3 regions of the Actinosynnema sp. NPDC023587 genome follow, and region 2 is predicted to be linked to each of the others. Evidence: riboswitches for the same ligand, from Rfam matches in the RefSeq annotation. Region 2 holds a riboswitch; each other region holds the start of a gene.
The links. A riboswitch is a leader RNA that binds a small molecule or an ion and turns the genes downstream of it on or off. The one in region 2 is predicted to bind S-adenosylmethionine.
Positions count from the first base shown of each region.

Region 1 (5,307 bases), on a different contig from region 2:
CCGTGGAGGGCAAGGCGAACGACGCCGTGCGCCGTGCGCTGGCCGAGGCGTTCGGCGTGCGGCGGCAGGACGTGCGGATCGTGCGCGGGGAGCGCGGCCGGGACAAGCTCGTCGAACTCGACCCCGCCCCGGTCGACGCCCGCGAGCGCTTGGAGCGGCTCCTCGGCGGGTGACGCGGCCTCGCGCGGGTGGGCGCGCGTCCCGTGGTCCGAACGGCCGCCCGCACAGGTCGTTCCGGTGGACAGGACGTCCGCTGTGGACGGTGGATTCACGGATCTCCCGCCGGGGGCGCGGGGTCTCGTCCACCGTGGACCCGGTCTCGTCCCGTTGACGGGGCACCGCGCCCGATCGGATCATCTTCCCCGGTGCTCCGGCCCCGCGCACCGGCGTGCCGGGCGGGGTCCCGTCCGGAGTGGTGGCGGTGTGGTGATTGCCGGATTAGTCCAAATCGGCGTCAGCAGGGGAGAATGACCACCACCGGGTGAACAACTGGAGGTCGAGTGGGTGGTGTGACGGCCTTCCTCGGCGTCGGTGCCGCGGTTTTGCTGATCTCCGTCATCGCGGTGCGGGTGTCGATCAAGCTCGGTCTGCCCTCGCTCCTGCTGTACCTGGGCATCGGTGTGCTGCTCGGCGAGGCCGTGCTGGGAATCCAGTTCGAGGACGCCGACCTGACGCGCTCGCTGGGCACCGTGGCGCTGGTGCTGATCCTCACCGAGGGCGGGTTGACGACCCGCTGGACGGCGGTGAAACCCGCGCTGGGGCTGGGCATCGCACTGTCCACAGTGTCCGTCGCGGTCAGCGTCGGCTTGACCGGCGTCGGCCTGCACTACCTGCTGGGCCTGGACTGGCGCACCGCCCTGCTGTGGGGTGCGGTGCTGTCCTCCACGGACGCGGCGGCGGTGTTCAGCGTGCTGCGCGGCGTGGGGGTCGGCAAACGGCTGATCGGTGCGCTGGAACTGGAGTCCGGGCTCAACGACGCCCCGGTCTACATCGCCGTGGTGCTGCTCGCCTCGCCCGACCCGGTGACCTGGGCCGCGCCCGCCCTGATGGCCTACGAGCTCCTCGCGGGCGGCGCGATCGGCGTGGCGATGGGCTGGCTGGGCGGGTTCGCGCTTCGGCGTGCCGCACTCCCGTCGACCGGTCTCTACCCGCTGGCCACGGTCGCCGTGTGCCTGCTCGCCTACACCGTCGGCGACCTGGCCCACGCGTCCGGGTTCCTCGCGGTCTACACGGCGGCGCTCGTGCTGGGCAACGCCCGCCTGCCGCACCGGGCCGACACGCTGTCGTTCGCCGAGGGCCTGGGCTGGCTCGCCCAGATCGGGCTGTTCGTGCTGCTGGGCCTGTACGCCTCACCCGGCCGGCTGCTCGAATCCCTGATCCCCGCGCTGGTCGCGGGCGGGGTGCTGGTCCTGCTGGCCCGGCCGGTGTCGGTGCTGTGCGCGGCGCTGCCGTTCAAGGTGCCCTGGCGCGAACAGGTGTTCATCTCGTGGTCCGGGCTGCGCGGCGCGGTCCCGATCGTGTTCGCCCTGATCCCGCTGATCCAGGGGTTCGAGGGCGCGCAGCAGCTCGTCGACGTGGTGTTCGTGCTGGTCATCCTGCTGACCCTGGTGCAGGGCTCCTCGCTGCCGTGGATGGCCAAGTGGCTCGGCCTGGTGAAGTCCGGCGAGGCCGAGGAGGTGCAGGTCGACTCGTCGGTGCTGGACGAGCTGGGCGCGGAGCTGCTCCAGGTGCGCATCCAGACCGGCTCCAAGCTGCACGGCGTCTACCTCAGCGAGCTCCGGCTCCCGCCGGGCGCGACGGTGAGCCTGGTGGTGCGCGGCGACGACGGGTTCACCCCGCAGTCCACGACCCGCCTCCAGGTGCACGACCAGATGCTCGTGGTCTGCACGGACGCCGCCCGCACCGCGACCGAGCGCCGCATCCGCGCCGTCGACCGCGCCGGCCGCTTCGCCCGCTGGAAGGGCGATTCGGGCCTGCCGTGACCCCGCGCCGCCCGGGGTGGCCGTCCCCCGGCCACCCCGGGCGGCGCGGCCGGCGGGCGGGTGGTCCGCGGTGTGATCCCGATCGCGGTCAGGGGGTCCGGCCCGCCCCGGCGACCGTTGCCGTGATCGTCGCGGTGACCTGCGGGAGGCCGGTCGGTCCTGGTCGTTCCCGCACGGCGGGCGGTCGTGTTGGACGACCTCCCATGATGTGAACCGGCCTCGACTCGACGCCGGGTCGTGGGCTAACTTCGGTCACGAGGTCATGAGTGCCAGCGCGAAGCTCGGGCTAGCTGGCCGGCAACCCTCCTACCGCGGTGGGGTGCCCCCGATGAGGACCTGGCCTGGCGCGCAGGGCGTCGGGCAAGCGCGGGCCTCCCATGCCACGGAGTCCGCCGGACCCGTCGGAGGTTGTCATGACCGTCGCAGTTCCCGGAGCCATCGCCGCCCTGCCCCGCGTCGTCGGTGCCGCGTTGCGCGTGCCGCTGGTGACCGGTGAGCGGGTGGAGTACGCCAACCTCGACCACGCGGCCAGCGCGCCCTGCCTGGAGCAGGTCCGCGACGCCGTCGACGAGCTGCTGCCCTGGTACGCCAGCGTGCACCGGGGCGCGGGGTTCGCCTCCCAGGTGTCCACCCGCGTCTACGAGCAGGCCCGCGACTCGGTCCGCCGGTTCCTCGGCGCGCGCCCCCAGGACACGGTGGTGTTCACCCGCAACACCACCGACTCGCTGAACCTGCTGGCCCGCAGCCTGCCCCGGCACACGTCCGTGGTGCTGTTCGACACCGAGCACCACGCCGCGCTGCTGCCGTGGCGCGGCCCGAACGTGCGCCGGCTGACCACCCCGGCGACGCCCGCCGAGGCCGTGCTGGAGCTGGACCGCGCGCTGCGCGCCACCCCCGAGGGCCCCCGGCTGGTCGTGGTGACCGGCGCGTCCAACGTCACCGGCGAGCTGTGGCCGGTGGCCGAGCTCGCCGCGGTGGCCCGCCGGCACGGCGCGCGCGTCGCGCTGGACGCCGCGCAGCTCGCCCCGCACCGCCCGGTGGACCTGCGCGCGCTCGACGTGGACTACGCGGTGCTGTCCGGCCACAAGGTCTACGCCCCGTTCGGCACCGGTGTGCTGGTCGGCCGGGCCGACTGGCTCCAGGCCGCCGATCCCTACCTGGTCGGCGGCGGCGCGACCACGCGGGTCACCGACCACGGGGACCGGCTGGGCGTGGCCTGGTCGGCGGTGCCGGAGCGGCACGAGGCCGGCTCGCCGAACGTGGTGGGCGTGCACGCCCTCGCGGTGGCCTGCGACGTGCTGGGCCGGCACTGGGAGCAGACCACCGCGCACGAGCAGGAGCTCCTGGCGCGGTTGCGCGCCGGCCTGGCGACCGTGCCCGGCGTGCACGAGCTGTCCCTGTTCGGGCCCGGCCAGGACCGGGTGGGCGTGGTGAGCTTCGTGGTGGCCGGGCAGGACGTCGGCTTCCTGGCCGCCGCGCTGTCCGCCGAGCACGGCATCGGCGTGCGCGACGGCGCGTTCTGCGCGCACATCGCCGTGCACCGGCTGACCGACGGCAAGCGGGCGCTGCGCGCGTCGCTGGGCCTGGGCAGCACCGCCGAGCACGTGGACCGGTTCGTCGCGGCGCTGCGGTCCCTCGTGGTCGAGGGCTCGCGGTGGCCGTACCGGATCGTCGACGGCCGGTGGGTGCCGGAGAACGACGAGCGGGCGCTCCCGCCGTTCCTGCGCTGAGGGGATGCTGGACAATGGCCCGGTGAGCACCGATCCCAACACCGAGCCGGAGCACCGGGACGTCCCCGCTGATCCGGACACCGGCACCGCCGAGCCGCCACCGAAGAGCCGGGTGGCGCTGCTCGCGGTGATCGCGCCGGTGGTGCTGGCGCTGGACATCGCGACCAAGGTGATCGCGGTCGCGGAGCTGGAGGGTCGGGAACCGGTCGAGCTGCTCGGCGGGCTGGTCCACCTCTCGTTCCTGCGCAACGCGGGCGCGGCCTTCGGCCTGGCCGAGGGCTGGACGGTGGTGCTCGCCCTGATCGCGTGCGTCGTGGTCGGGTTCATCCTGTGGATCGCCCGCAAGCTGCGCTCGGTGGGCTGGGCGGTCGGTCTCGGGCTGGTGCTCGGCGGCGCGCTGGGCAACCTGGTCGACCGGCTGTTCCGGTCGCCGGGCCCGCTGCGCGGCCACGTCGTGGACTTCATCTCGGTGATCGAGCCCCACGGCACCTTCTTCCCGGTGTTCAACATCGCCGACTCCGCCATCTCCGCGGGCGGCGCGATCATCGTGGTCCTGGCCGCGATGCAGCGCGACTACGACGGAACCCGCCACGTGAAGCCGGTGAAGAACGCATGAGCGACTACCGCACGCTGCCCGTCCCCGACGGGCTGGACGGGATGCGCGTCGACGCGGGCCTGGCCAAGCTGCTCGGCCTGTCCCGCACGGTCGTCGCCGGGCTCACCGAGTCCGGGGGCGTGGTGCTCGACGGGCAGCCCGCCGGCAAGTCCGACCGGCTGATCGCCGGCTCGTGGCTGGAGGTGACCCTCCCCGAACCGGAACGCCCGGTGGTGGTGCAGGCGATCGCCGTGGAGGGCCTGGCGGTCCTGCACGAGGACGACGACATCATCGTGGTGGACAAGCCGGTCGGCGTGGCCGTGCACCCGAGTCCCGGCTGGACCGGTCCGACCGTGGTCGGCGGGCTCGCCGCCGCCGGGGTGCGGATCGCCACGTCCGGCGCGGCCGAGCGGCAGGGCGTGGTGCACCGGCTGGACGTCGGCACGACCGGCGTGATGGTGGTCGCGAAGAGCGAGAACGCGTACTCGGTGCTCAAGCAGGCGTTCAAGGACCGGACGGTCGACAAGCTGTACCACGCGCTGGTGCAGGGCCACCCCGACCCGATCAAGGGCACCATCGACGCGCCGATCGACCGGCACCCCAAGCACGACTACAAGTTCGCGGTGATGGCGAACGGCAGGCCGAGCATCACCCACTACGAGGTGGTGGAGGCGTTCCGGGCGGCGTCGCTGCTGGACGTGCATCTGGAAACCGGGCGCACCCACCAGATCCGGGTGCACTTCTCCGCGCTGCGCCACCCGTGCGTCGGCGACCTGACCTACGGCGCGGACCCGTCGCTGGCCAAGCGGCTGGGCGTGACCCGGCAGTGGCTGCACGCCCGCACGCTGGGCTTCCACCACCCGGCCGACGGCCGGTGGGTGGACTACACCAGCGAGTACCCGGCCGACCTGACGGACGCGCTGGAGCTGCTGCGCGCCGAGGGCTGACGCTCCGGCCGGGTCGGCGTGGTCCCGGTGGCTGCGGCCCGGTCGGGTCCGGC
Region 1 is NZ_JBFABG010000004.1:238,691-243,997, reverse strand. It holds gene AB0G01_RS13395 (DUF167 domain-containing protein) at 1-173, shown strand, start outside; gene AB0G01_RS13390 (potassium/proton antiporter) at 510-1,982, shown strand; SAM riboswitch class IV at 2,241-2,355, shown strand; gene AB0G01_RS13385 (aminotransferase class V-fold PLP-dependent enzyme) at 2,396-3,712, shown strand; gene lspA (signal peptidase II) at 3,717-4,328, shown strand; gene AB0G01_RS13375 (RluA family pseudouridine synthase) at 4,325-5,254, shown strand.
Region 1: another riboswitch for S-adenosylmethionine. It lies ahead of AB0G01_RS13385 (aminotransferase class V-fold PLP-dependent enzyme); the one in region 2 lies ahead of thrC (threonine synthase).

Region 2 (5,307 bases):
GCCACGGGGATGCGCGGCGGGCGGGATGGCGGCGCTGGTCGGGTTCGTGGTGTTGGCCGGTCCGGAGCCGAGCGTGCTGCGGGCGGCGGTGATGGGCGCGGTGGCACTGCTCGCGCTGGTGCTGGGGCGGGAGCGGTCCGCGCTGCCCGCGCTGGCCGCCGGGGTGGTCGTGCTGGTGTTGCACGATCCGCAGCTCGCGGTGGATCCGGGATTCGGGCTGTCCGTCGTGGCGACGGCGGCGCTGGTGCTGCTCGCGCCGCAGTGGTCCGGCGGGCTGCGCGACCGGGGCGTGCCGGTCGGGTTGGCCGAGGCGCTGGCGGTGCCGGCGGCGGCGCACCTCGCCACGGCTCCGCTGGTCGCCGGGATCTCCGGGCAGGTGAGCCTGGTCGCGGTCGCGGCGAACCTGCTGGTGGCACCGGTCGTGGCACCGGCCACGGTGCTCGGGGTGCTGGCGGCGGTGGTGGCACAGGTCCACCTCGACACGGCGCGGTTCGTGGTCGAGGTGGCAGGGCCGGCCGCGTGGTGGCTGATCACGGTCGGACGGCACGCGGCGGCGGTGCCCGGTGCGGCCGTGGCGTGGCCCGAGGGCTGGACGGGAGGGCTGTTGCTGGTCGGCGCGGTGGTGGTGGCGTACGGCGTGTTCCGGCTGCGGCGGCTGCGGGTGCTGGTCGTCGCGGTGGCCGCCGGGGTGGCCGTCGTGCTGGTGCCGGTCGGGGTGGTCGCGCCGCGCTGGCCGGTGCCGGGCTGGGCCGTGGTGGCGTGCGACGTGGGCCAGGGCGACGCGGTCGTCCTGGCCACGGCCGAGCGCGACCGGGCGGTACTGGTCGACACCGGGCCGGACCCGGGTCCGGTGCTGGCCTGCCTGTCCAGGTTGGGAGTACGGCGGGTGCCGCTGGTGGTGCTGAGCCACCTGCACGCCGACCACATCGGCGGGCTGGCGGGGGTCTTGGCGGAACGGGGTGTCGGTGCGGTGGCCGTGGGGCCGTCGCGACAACCGGAGTGGGCGTGGAAGGAGGTGACGGCACTGGCGCGGAGCGCCGGGGTCGAGGTGGTCGAGCTCGGGCTCGGGCAGCGGTTGAGCTGGCCGGGATTGGAACTGGAGGTGCTGGGGCCGCGCGTGGTTGCGCGCGGGGACGAGAACACGGCGGTCAACGACGCCTCGGTGGTGGTGCGGGCGACCACGGCCGCCGGGCGGGTGTTGCTGACCGGCGACGTCGAGTTGGCCGGGCAGGCGGCGCTGCTCGGTGGGCACGTCGATCTGCGGGCCGACGTGCTGAAGGTGCCGCACCACGGGTCGCGGTACTCGTCGCCGGAGTTCCTGGCGGCGGTGCGGCCTCGGGTCGCGCTGGTCAGCGTCGGGGCCGACAACCGCTACGGCCACCCCAGTGGGGTGCTGGTCGACGCCTTGGAGCGCGAGGGGGCGTTGCTCTCGCGCTCGGACCGGGATGGCGACACCGCCGTCCTGCCGGGGCCGGAGGGACCTCGGGTCGTCCGGCGCGGCGAACCGCTGACCAACGGCCGCTGACAAACAGCCGCTGACCAACGGCGGCTGATGAACGAACCTGCCCGGTCGAGCGACCGGGCCGAACGAGAGGAGCACGATCATGAATGACCGGAACACCTGGGTCCGGCTGCACACCGGTTGGTCGCCACGGGAACTGGGATGGGCGTTGTGGCAGCCCGGCTATGCCGCCCACCCGTGGCCGAACTCGGAATTGCGGCCGTCGTTCGAGTTCTACCTCTGCGAGGACCTGTCGATCGGCGGCCGGGGGATCGTGGCGCGGGCGACCGTCACGAAAACCGTGGGCACCGTGTCCGTCGCCTCACCGCAGGATGCCTACCAGGAGATCGCCGACGCGTTGTTCGACGACGACCTGGCGATCGCGCCCGAGGACTGGCGGGCCAACCGGTACAACGGGCACAAGGCGGCGTCGCCGTGGCCGCAGCAGCTCACCGCGTGGCGGGCCGAGACCGAGGAGGTCGGGCCGTTCCTGCTGCCCGAGCTCTCGTCGTTCCCGCGCACCGGGTGGCTGCGGGTGCCGGACATCGTGTTGTGACCCGGGGGTCGGCGCGATCGGCCCGCGCGCCAGGTGTCCTCGACGGACGGTCGTGGCGCGCGAGCCGGCCGGGCGTGGTCAGTTCTTCAGCGCGTTCAGCACGGCCTCGGCCGAGGGCGGCACGTTGGCGCGGGGACCGACGCGGTTGCCGAGGGCGTCGAGGGTCTTCAGGCCGTCGCCGGTGATCAGCAGCACGGTCTCGGCGTCCGGGTCGAGCTGACCGGTCTCGATGAGCTTCTTCGCCGTGGCGACGGTCACGCCGCCGGCCGTCTCGGCGAAGATGCCCTCGGTGCGGGCCAGCAGGCGGATGCCCTCGACCACCTCGTCGTCGGTGACGTCATCGATCGCGCCGTTGGTGCGGCGGACCGCGTCCAGCACGTACGGGCCGTCCGCCGGAGCGCCGATCGCCAGCGAGCGGGCGATGGTGTCCGGGCGGACCGGGGTCACCACGTCCTGGCCGGACTTGAACGCCGCCGCGACGGGGGAGCAGCCGGTGGCCTGGGCTCCGAACACCCGGTACGGGGTGGGCTCGACCAGACCGAGCTCGCCGAACTCGCGGAAGGCCTTGTCGACCTTGGTCAACTGCGAGCCGGAGGCGATGGGCACCACGATCTGGTCGGGCAGCCGCCACCCCAGTTGCTCGGCCACCTCGTAGCCCAGGGTCTTCGAGCCCTCGGCGTAGTAGGGGCGGACGTTGACGTTGACGAAGGCCCAGTCCTCGTGCTCGGCGGCCAGTTCCTGCGCGAGGCGGTTCACGTCGTCGTAGTTGCCGTCGACGGTGATCAGGTCGCCGCCGTAGACGGCGGTCATGAGGATCTTGGCCTGCTCCAGGGAGGAGGGCACCAGCACGACCGACTGCCAGCCGGCGCGGGCGGCGGCGGCGGCGACGGCGTTGGCCAGGTTGCCGGTGGAGGGACAGGCCAGGACCTTGAAGCCCAGCTCGCGGGCGGCGGCGAGGGCAACACCGACGACGCGGTCCTTGAACGAGTGGGTGGGGTTGCCGGTGTCGTCCTTCACCCACACCTTGCGCACGCCCAGGGCCTTGGCGAGGCGGTCGGCCTCGACCAGGCGGGTCGCGCCGGGGTTGGTGTTGGGGTGCGACTCGACGTTCGAGGGCACCGGGAGCAGGCCGCGGTAGCGCCAGATCGACCGGGGGCCCGCCTCGATGTCCTCGCGGCGGACGCGGCCGAAGTCGTAGGCGACTTCCAGCGGCCCGAAACACTCAAGACAGGCGTACTCGGGCGCGAGCGGGGTCTCGTGACCGCATTCGCGGCACGACAGGGCACGAGCCGGACCGAGGTCGAAGGAGGTGGTGGCCGGAGGCACACTGACAGCAGTCATCGCGAGGTATCTCCTCATCTTTCCCGCGTCGCGGGTCGGAATTGGCACCGTGGTCGTCGCAGCGGACGCTGCGCGACGGGTTGCCGGGGCTTCTTCGGGCCGATCCCTCTGCCCCTCTGGATGAGCGGTATTCAGTTGTGCCCCCAACCTACGGCACGATCCCGACCCGCAGCCAGATCCGTCCACCAACCGGGCGCGATCCGGGGCGTGGGAGGATCGCCCCCGTGAGCGCTCCCGCAGTCACCCCGGGCCCCGTGCACCTGGTCGTCGGTGAGGAAGAGTTGCTGGTCGAGCGGGCAGTGCGCGGTGCGCTGGTGCTGGCTCGCCAAGGCGATCCGCAGGCCGACCTGACCAGGGTCAAAGTGACTGATCTCACCCCTCCTGAGCTGGCCGAACTGGTCAGTCCGTCGCTGTTCGCGGAGGGGCGGGTCATCGCTCTGGAGTCCGCGCAGGAGGCGGGCAAGGAGATCGCCGAGGCGGTCATCGCCTACGCCAAGTCGCCGGCGGACGGGGTGGTCCTGGTCGTCGTGCACACCGGTGGCGGGCGCAGCAAGGTGGCCAAGGAGCTGCCCGCCGCGCTGCGCAAGGCCGGGGCGGTGGTGACCGAGTGCCCGAAGATCACCAAGGCGGCGGAGCGCGAGGCGTTCGTGCGCAACGAGATCCGTGCGGCGGGCGGCAAGTCCGACCCGGAGGCGGTCGGGGCGCTGATCGAGTCGGTGGGGTCGGACCTGCGGGAGCTGGCCGCGGCGGCGTCGCAGCTCGTGTCGGACACGGGCGGCAAGATCGACGCCGACGCCGTCCACCGCTACCACCGGGGGCGGGCCGAGGTGACCGGGTTCGCGGTGGCCGAGAAGGCCGTCGCGGGCGATCGGGGCGGGGCGTTGGAGGCCTTGCGCTGGGCGCTCCAGACCGGGGTGCCGCACGTGCTGGTCGCGGACGCGTTGGCCGACGCGGTGCGGACCATCGCGCGGGTGTCCGCAGCCGGGCGCGGCGACCCGTTCAAGCTGGCCGGTGAGCTGGGCATGCCGCCCTGGAAGGTGAAGAAGGCGCAGGGGCAGGCGCGGGGCTGGGACGGCGACGGGCTCGCGGTCGCCATGTCGGTGGTCGCGGACCTCAACGCCGACGTGAAGGGCGTGGCCGCCGACTCGGGGTACGCGCTGGAGCGGGCTGTGCTGAAGATCGTCGCGGTCTACCGGCGGCGTTGAGCGGCCGACGTGGCGGGCGTTCGGCCGGTGCCCAGTGCCCAGTGTCCGGTGCCCGTGCGGCGGGAGTGGCGGCAAGTGGCGGGAGTGGCGGGAGTGGCGGCAAAGCGAAGCGCCGCGCCCTCCGGGGGAGGGCGCGGCGCTTCGGGAGCCTGCGTCAGATCCGGGAGATCAGATCTGGTTGGCGCGCCGGGCCAGGGCCGACTTCTTGTTGGCGGCCTGGTTGGCGTGGATCACGCCCTTGGTGACGGCCTTGTCGAGCTTGCGCGAGGCTTCGCGGGCCAGGGTGGTGGCCTTTTCCTTGTCGCCCGCCTCGGCGGCCTCACGGAACTTGCGGATCGCGGTCTTCAGCGACGACTTGACGGCCTTGTTGCGCAGGCGCGCCTTCTCGTTCGTCTGGATCCGCTTGAGCTGGGACTTGATGTTAGCCACGCGAAAGCCACCGTTTCCTGGTCTCTGGGTCGTATCGCGCTGTGATCGGCCCCACCCGAGGTGGGCTTCCTCCATTGCGGAATGCCGCGCGATAGCGCTGTAGAGGCTATCAGGCGGCTCGCCGTGGTCGGCACCAGTCCTCGGGCGGGTAAAACAGTACATCCGTCCGGTTAAGCTGATCGGGTGATGACCGCTCTTGACTGGCCCGGGTTCGGGCAGGTGTCGCTCGCCGGTCTCCTCTTCCTCTGCGCGGCCGCCGCCCTCGCCGGTGCGGT
Region 2 is NZ_JBFABG010000003.1:319,832-325,138, reverse strand. It holds gene AB0G01_RS10330 (DNA internalization-related competence protein ComEC/Rec2) at 1-1,525, shown strand, start outside; gene AB0G01_RS10325 (hypothetical protein) at 1,605-2,057, shown strand; gene thrC (threonine synthase) at 2,136-3,398, opposite strand; SAM riboswitch class I at 3,410-3,525, opposite strand; gene holA (DNA polymerase III subunit delta) at 3,623-4,603, shown strand; gene rpsT (30S ribosomal protein S20) at 4,772-5,032, opposite strand; gene AB0G01_RS10305 (TSUP family transporter) at 5,219-5,307, shown strand, end outside.

Region 3 (5,307 bases), on a different contig from region 2:
CACGGTCGACCGCTAGCCTCACACGGCCAGCACGGACCCCGAGAAGGTCGTTTTGATGTAGTCCTTGACCTGCTGCGACTGGAGCAGGGCCAGCAGGTCCTTGATCCGCTTGTCGTCCTTGAGCTCGGCGCGGGTGACCAGGCCGTTGGCGTTCGGGTTGCCCTCGGCCTCCTCCAGCGCCAGCGCGTCCGACGACGGCTTGAGCCCGGCGTCGATCGCGTAGTTGCCGTTCACCACGGCCGCGTCGGTGTCCTCCAGCGACCGGGGCAACTGGGCCGCTTCCAGCGCCACGAACTCCAGGTTCTTCGGGTTCTCCGCGATGTCCCGGATGGACGCGGTCCGCTCCGCGCCCGCCTTGATCTTGATCAGCCCGTTGTCCTGGAGCAGGCGCAGCCCGCGCGCCTCGTTCGTCGCGTCGTTGGCCACCGCGACCTTCGCGCCGGACGGCAGGTCGGCGAGCTTCTGGTGCTTCTTGGAGTACACGCCGAGCGGTTCGACGTGCACCGGCCCGATCCACTCCAGCTTCGCGCCGCTCTCCGCCTTGAACGTGTCCAGGTAGGGGACGGTCTGGAAGTAGTTGGCGTCCAGCGACCCGTCCACCAGCGCGGTGTTGGGCTGGACGTAGTCGGTGAACTCGACGACCTCGATCTTGAGGCCCTTGTCCTCGGCCAGGTTGTCGGCCACGTACTTGAGCACCTGGGCGTGCGGGACGGGGCTGACGCCGACCTTCAGGGCCGCTTCGGGGTCGGAAGCGGCACCGGTCTGGCCGCTTCCGCAGCCCACCGCGGTCAGCAGCACGGCGACGAGGGCAGCACGAATACGCATGTCATTCCTTACTGCGGAGATGGAGAACTTTCAGACGGAGGCGTGCCGGCGGCGGTCGACGCCCCGGGCCACGCGGTTGCCGGTGAACTGGATCAGGGTCGCCACGACGGCGAGCACCACGACCGTGGCCCACAGGTAGCGGTCGTTGAACCGCTGGTAGCCCTCGCGCACGGCCAGGTCGCCGAGACCACCGCCGCCGACCACGCCGGCCATGGCGGAGTAGCCGAGCAGGGCGATGGCGGTCACGGCGATCGCGTTGACCAGCGCGGGCAGCGACTCGCGCAGCAGCACGCTGCGCACGATCCGGAGGGTGGAGGCACCGGTGGTCACCGCCGCCTCGATCACCGCCACGTGCACTTCCGACAGGACGTTCTGGACCAGCCGCCCGACGAACGGGATCGCGCCGATCGCCAGCGGCACGATGGCCGCCGTCGGCCCGATCGTGCCGCCGAGGATCAGCCGGGTGAACGACATCAGCAGGATCAGCAGGACCAGGAAGGGCATGGACCGACCGAGGTCGACCACGAAGCCGAGCAGCTTGTGCGCCACGGGCCTGGGCCGCAGCCCACCGGGGGCGGTGAGCTGCAACCAGACGCCGAGCGGAATGCCGAGCGCTACCGCGATCAGGGTGGAGACGCCCACCATGTAGACGGTCTGGCCGGTCGCGACCAGGACGTCGTCGAACACGGTGGACCAGGGTGTCGCAGACCTCACGCAGCTACTCCCTGGGGCCCCGCCAGTGTCCGGCGCACCGCGCCACCCGCTTCCGAGATCCACTCCAGCGCCGAGTCCGCGCGCTCGCCGTTGAGACCGACGCGGAACCGCGCCACCGGGGTCTCGCCGAGCCGCGTCAGACCGCCGCCGAGCAGGTTCAGGTCCACCCCGAACCGGCTGGTGGCCTCGGGCAGCAGCGCGCCGACCGCGGCGAACCCGACCAGCACGACGTCCGCGACGCGGTCGTACGCGCCCTCGGCCGCCGGGTTCTGGTCCACGGCGGGCAGCAGCGAGGCGGCCGTGCGCGAGGACGCGTCCGCGACCAGGCTGAGCACCTTGCCGTGCTCGACCACGCGGCCGTCCTCCAGCACCGCGACGTCGTCGCAGATCCTGCGGACGACGCCCATGTCGTGGGTGACCACGAGCACCGTGACACCGAGCTCGGCCCGCGCGCGGTCCAGCACGGTCAGCACCGAGCCGGTGGTGTCGGGGTCGAGCGCGGAGGTCGGCTCGTCGGCCAGCAGCACCGACGGGCCGGCCGCGAGGGCCCGCGCCACGGCGATCCGCTGGCGCTGGCCGCCGGAGAGCTGGTCCGGGTAGGACCCGGCCTTGTCGGTCAGGCCGACCAGGTCGAGCAGTTCGGCGACGCGGGTGCGCCGCTGCGGGCCGGGGATGCCGGCCGACTCCAGCGGGAGCGCCACGTTGCCCGCGGCGGTCCGCTGGCGGAGCAGCGAATCCCCTTGCGGCACAACGCCGATCTGCCGGCGGGCGGCGCGCAGCGCCGGGCCGCCGAGGGACACCAGGTCGGTGCCGTCGACGCGGATCGCACCGCTGTCGGGGCGCTCCAGCAGCGCCACGCACCGCGCCAGCGTGGACTTGCCCGCCCCGCTGGGGCCGACGACGCCCAGCACGGTGCCGGCGGCCACGTCCAGGTTCACGCCGTCCAGCGCGCGAACCTGACCGGTACTCCCGGGAAAGGTCTTGGTGAGGTTTTCGACAGTGATCACGGTTTCGCTCCACGACTGCACGCGGCAGCGCACGCTCGTGGCGTGCACGTCCGAAGGCCGGCTCAAGAAGGGTGTCCCGGAAAAGGGGACGACGAGGACTCGACAAGCGCCTACGCGCAGTTAGCTTCGACAGCCCGAAACCGTGCGGCGGCCGTGGTCGACGACTCGCCGGCGTGTGAGCAGCATCCTGGGCACGTGATCCTCCATCGCTCCTGGCGGAAGCACCTGCCTCCGCCGGGGAGGTGGTTGCTGCGGCGTCGTAGAGCCAGGTCTCTCGGCCGCTCGGGATGGCAGCACGAGTACACCCGACGCGGAGGCTTCAACGCAAGCCCGCATGAGGATCGTTCGTCAAATCACACTGATGGCCGAAAGATCATCGGCTATTCCGGTGAGGAAGCCTCGGCTATCCGGACGAAGTCGCCGACGCCCAATTGCTCCCCCCGGACGCCCGGATCGACCCCGGCCAGCGTCAACAGCCGCTCGGCCTCGGCGGCCGACCCGGCCCACCCGGAGAGGGCACCGCGGAGCATCTTGCGGCGCTGCGCGAAAGCCGCGTCCACCAACGAGAACAGCGCCTTGCGGTCCACAGTGGACAGCGGCTCGTGGCGGGTGAAGGCGACCAGCGCGGAGTCCACGTTGGGCACCGGCCAGAACACCGAGCGCGGCACCGGTCCGGCCCGGCGGGCGTCCGCGTACCAGGCGAGCTTCACGCTCGGCACCCCGTAGACCTTGCTGCCCGGTCCGGCCGCCATCCGGTCGGCCACCTCGGCCTGCACCATCACCAGCCCGGTCCGCAGCGACGGCAGCTCGGCCAGCAGGTGCAGCACGACCGGCACGGCCACGTTGTACGGGAGGTTGGCCACCAGCGCGGTCGGCGGCACCGGGAACCGGTCGGCGGTGACCCGCATCGCGTCGGCCTCGACGACCGTCAGCCGGTCCTTCAGACCGGGCGCGCGCTCGGCCACCGTCACCGGCAGCCGCCTCGCCAGCACCGGGTCGATCTCGACCGCGACCACCGAAGCGCACGCGGGCAGCAGCGCCAGGGTCAGCGACCCCAGCCCCGGCCCGACCTCCAGCACCACGTCCTCGGGACCGAGTCCCGCCGCCGCCACGACCTTGCGGACCGTGTTCGGGTCGTGCACGAAGTTCTGGCCGAGCTTCTTGGTGGGGCGGATGTCCAGCTCGGCGGCGAGCCGGCGGACGTCAGCGGGGCCGAGGAGCGCACTCCCCGGCCCCGCTGGTGCAGGTTCGGTCACCCGCAAAACTTACGACAGCCCCAGCTTCTGCTGGCAGTGGGGCCACGCCGAGTACCCGCCGCGCGCGTCGCGGAGCTTGCTCGCCACGGCGATCTGCTGCTCGCGGCTGGCCTGGTGCGGGTACGCGGCGTACTGGCTACCGCCGTACGCGTCCCACGTGCCCTTGTTGAACTGGAGGCCGCCGTAGTAGCCGTTGCCGGTGTTGATGGCCCAGTTGCCGGTCGCCTCGCAGTTGGCCAGCCGGTCCCACACCTCGCCGTCGGGCGGGAGCTTCGTGCCGACCTTGACCTTCTTGGCCTTCGGCTCCTTGGTGACCTTCGTGCCCAGCTTCTCGCGGCCGGTTTCCTTGCCGTTCTTGATGGTCACCCGGTAGGTGACGATCTGCTCGCCGGGCTCGCCCGCCTCGACGGTCTCCTTGGAGCCCCGCATCATCGTGGCGTCCTTGACCTCCTCGACGGTCGGCTCGATGGCCTCCGTCGCGTTGATCACGGACACGCCGGTGCGGCTGATGTGGACCTCGGCACCGTTGGTGATGCGCAGGTCCCCGGCGGATTCGAGCTTGTCCTCCGGGCCGAGCGAGATGTTCTCGGCCTTCATCATCTCGTCGACGGTCAGCGCGGTCGTGCGCACCTGCCTGGGCTCGGTGCCGCCGTCGTAGACCGTGACGGTCTTGAGGCTCTTCACCTCCAGCGCCAGGCCGCCGAGCGGGACGGCCATGCCGCGGTCGTGGGAGACCCACGCGCCCTCGTCCTCGACCTTGAGCTGGTCGAGCGCCTCGTCCACGGTGACCGAGCGGACCCAGCCCTCGCGCTGCTCGCCGTCGACGGTCATCTTGACCAGCCGGCCGCGGTCCAGCGAGATCTTGCCGCCGTCGCCGACCTTCGCCTGGGGGGACGGGCTGAGCGCGTCGTGCTCGCCGACCACGATGCCCTCGTCGGCGAGGATCTCGCCCACGGTGGACTCGTAGGTGCGCACGGTGGTGGCTTCGCCGTCCACGTCGACCGTGACGGACTTGTCCATGGCGATGGCGGTCGCGCCACCGCCGGAGATGGTCACCAGCACGGTGGCGACGGCGGCCTTGAGGAAGCGGCGCTTCCACTTCCCGGCGGCTTCGACCAGGGCGGCGGGCGGGGCGCTCGGCTGCTCGGCAGCCAGGGCTCCGGCGACCCGGTCCTGGGAGACCTCGTCCGGGATGATGATCGGCGGGAGGAGCGTGGTCTCGGCGTTGATGAGCTTGATCAGCTCGTCGACGTCGACGTCGGCACTGGCCAGCAGGTCGTCCGCGTCAGGTCCGAGGACCTCCCGGACGTCCTCCGGCGTGATGCTGAACACCGCGGTGTCCCAGTCGGACCACCCGGGCTCGGGTCTGTCCAGGACGTCCACGGTGGCGGACGGCGGCTGGTCGACCTGCACGGGAGTAAACCAGTCGGTGTCCTCGTTGAACGAGTTCACGGGGTTCCATACCTCCTGAAGGCGCGAAGGGTTCGCGCACACGTTCGGTGTCG
Region 3 is NZ_JBFABG010000001.1:145,724-151,030, forward strand. It holds gene AB0G01_RS00705 (DUF4184 family protein) at 1-16, shown strand, start outside; gene AB0G01_RS00710 (MetQ/NlpA family ABC transporter substrate-binding protein) at 19-825, opposite strand; gene AB0G01_RS00715 (methionine ABC transporter permease) at 856-1,539, opposite strand; gene AB0G01_RS00720 (ATP-binding cassette domain-containing protein) at 1,536-2,546, opposite strand; SAM riboswitch class I at 2,747-2,840, opposite strand; gene rsmA (16S rRNA (adenine(1518)-N(6)/adenine(1519)-N(6))-dimethyltransferase RsmA) at 2,927-3,802, opposite strand; gene AB0G01_RS00730 (transglycosylase family protein) at 3,812-5,254, opposite strand.
Region 3: another riboswitch for S-adenosylmethionine. It lies ahead of AB0G01_RS00720 (ATP-binding cassette domain-containing protein); the one in region 2 lies ahead of thrC (threonine synthase).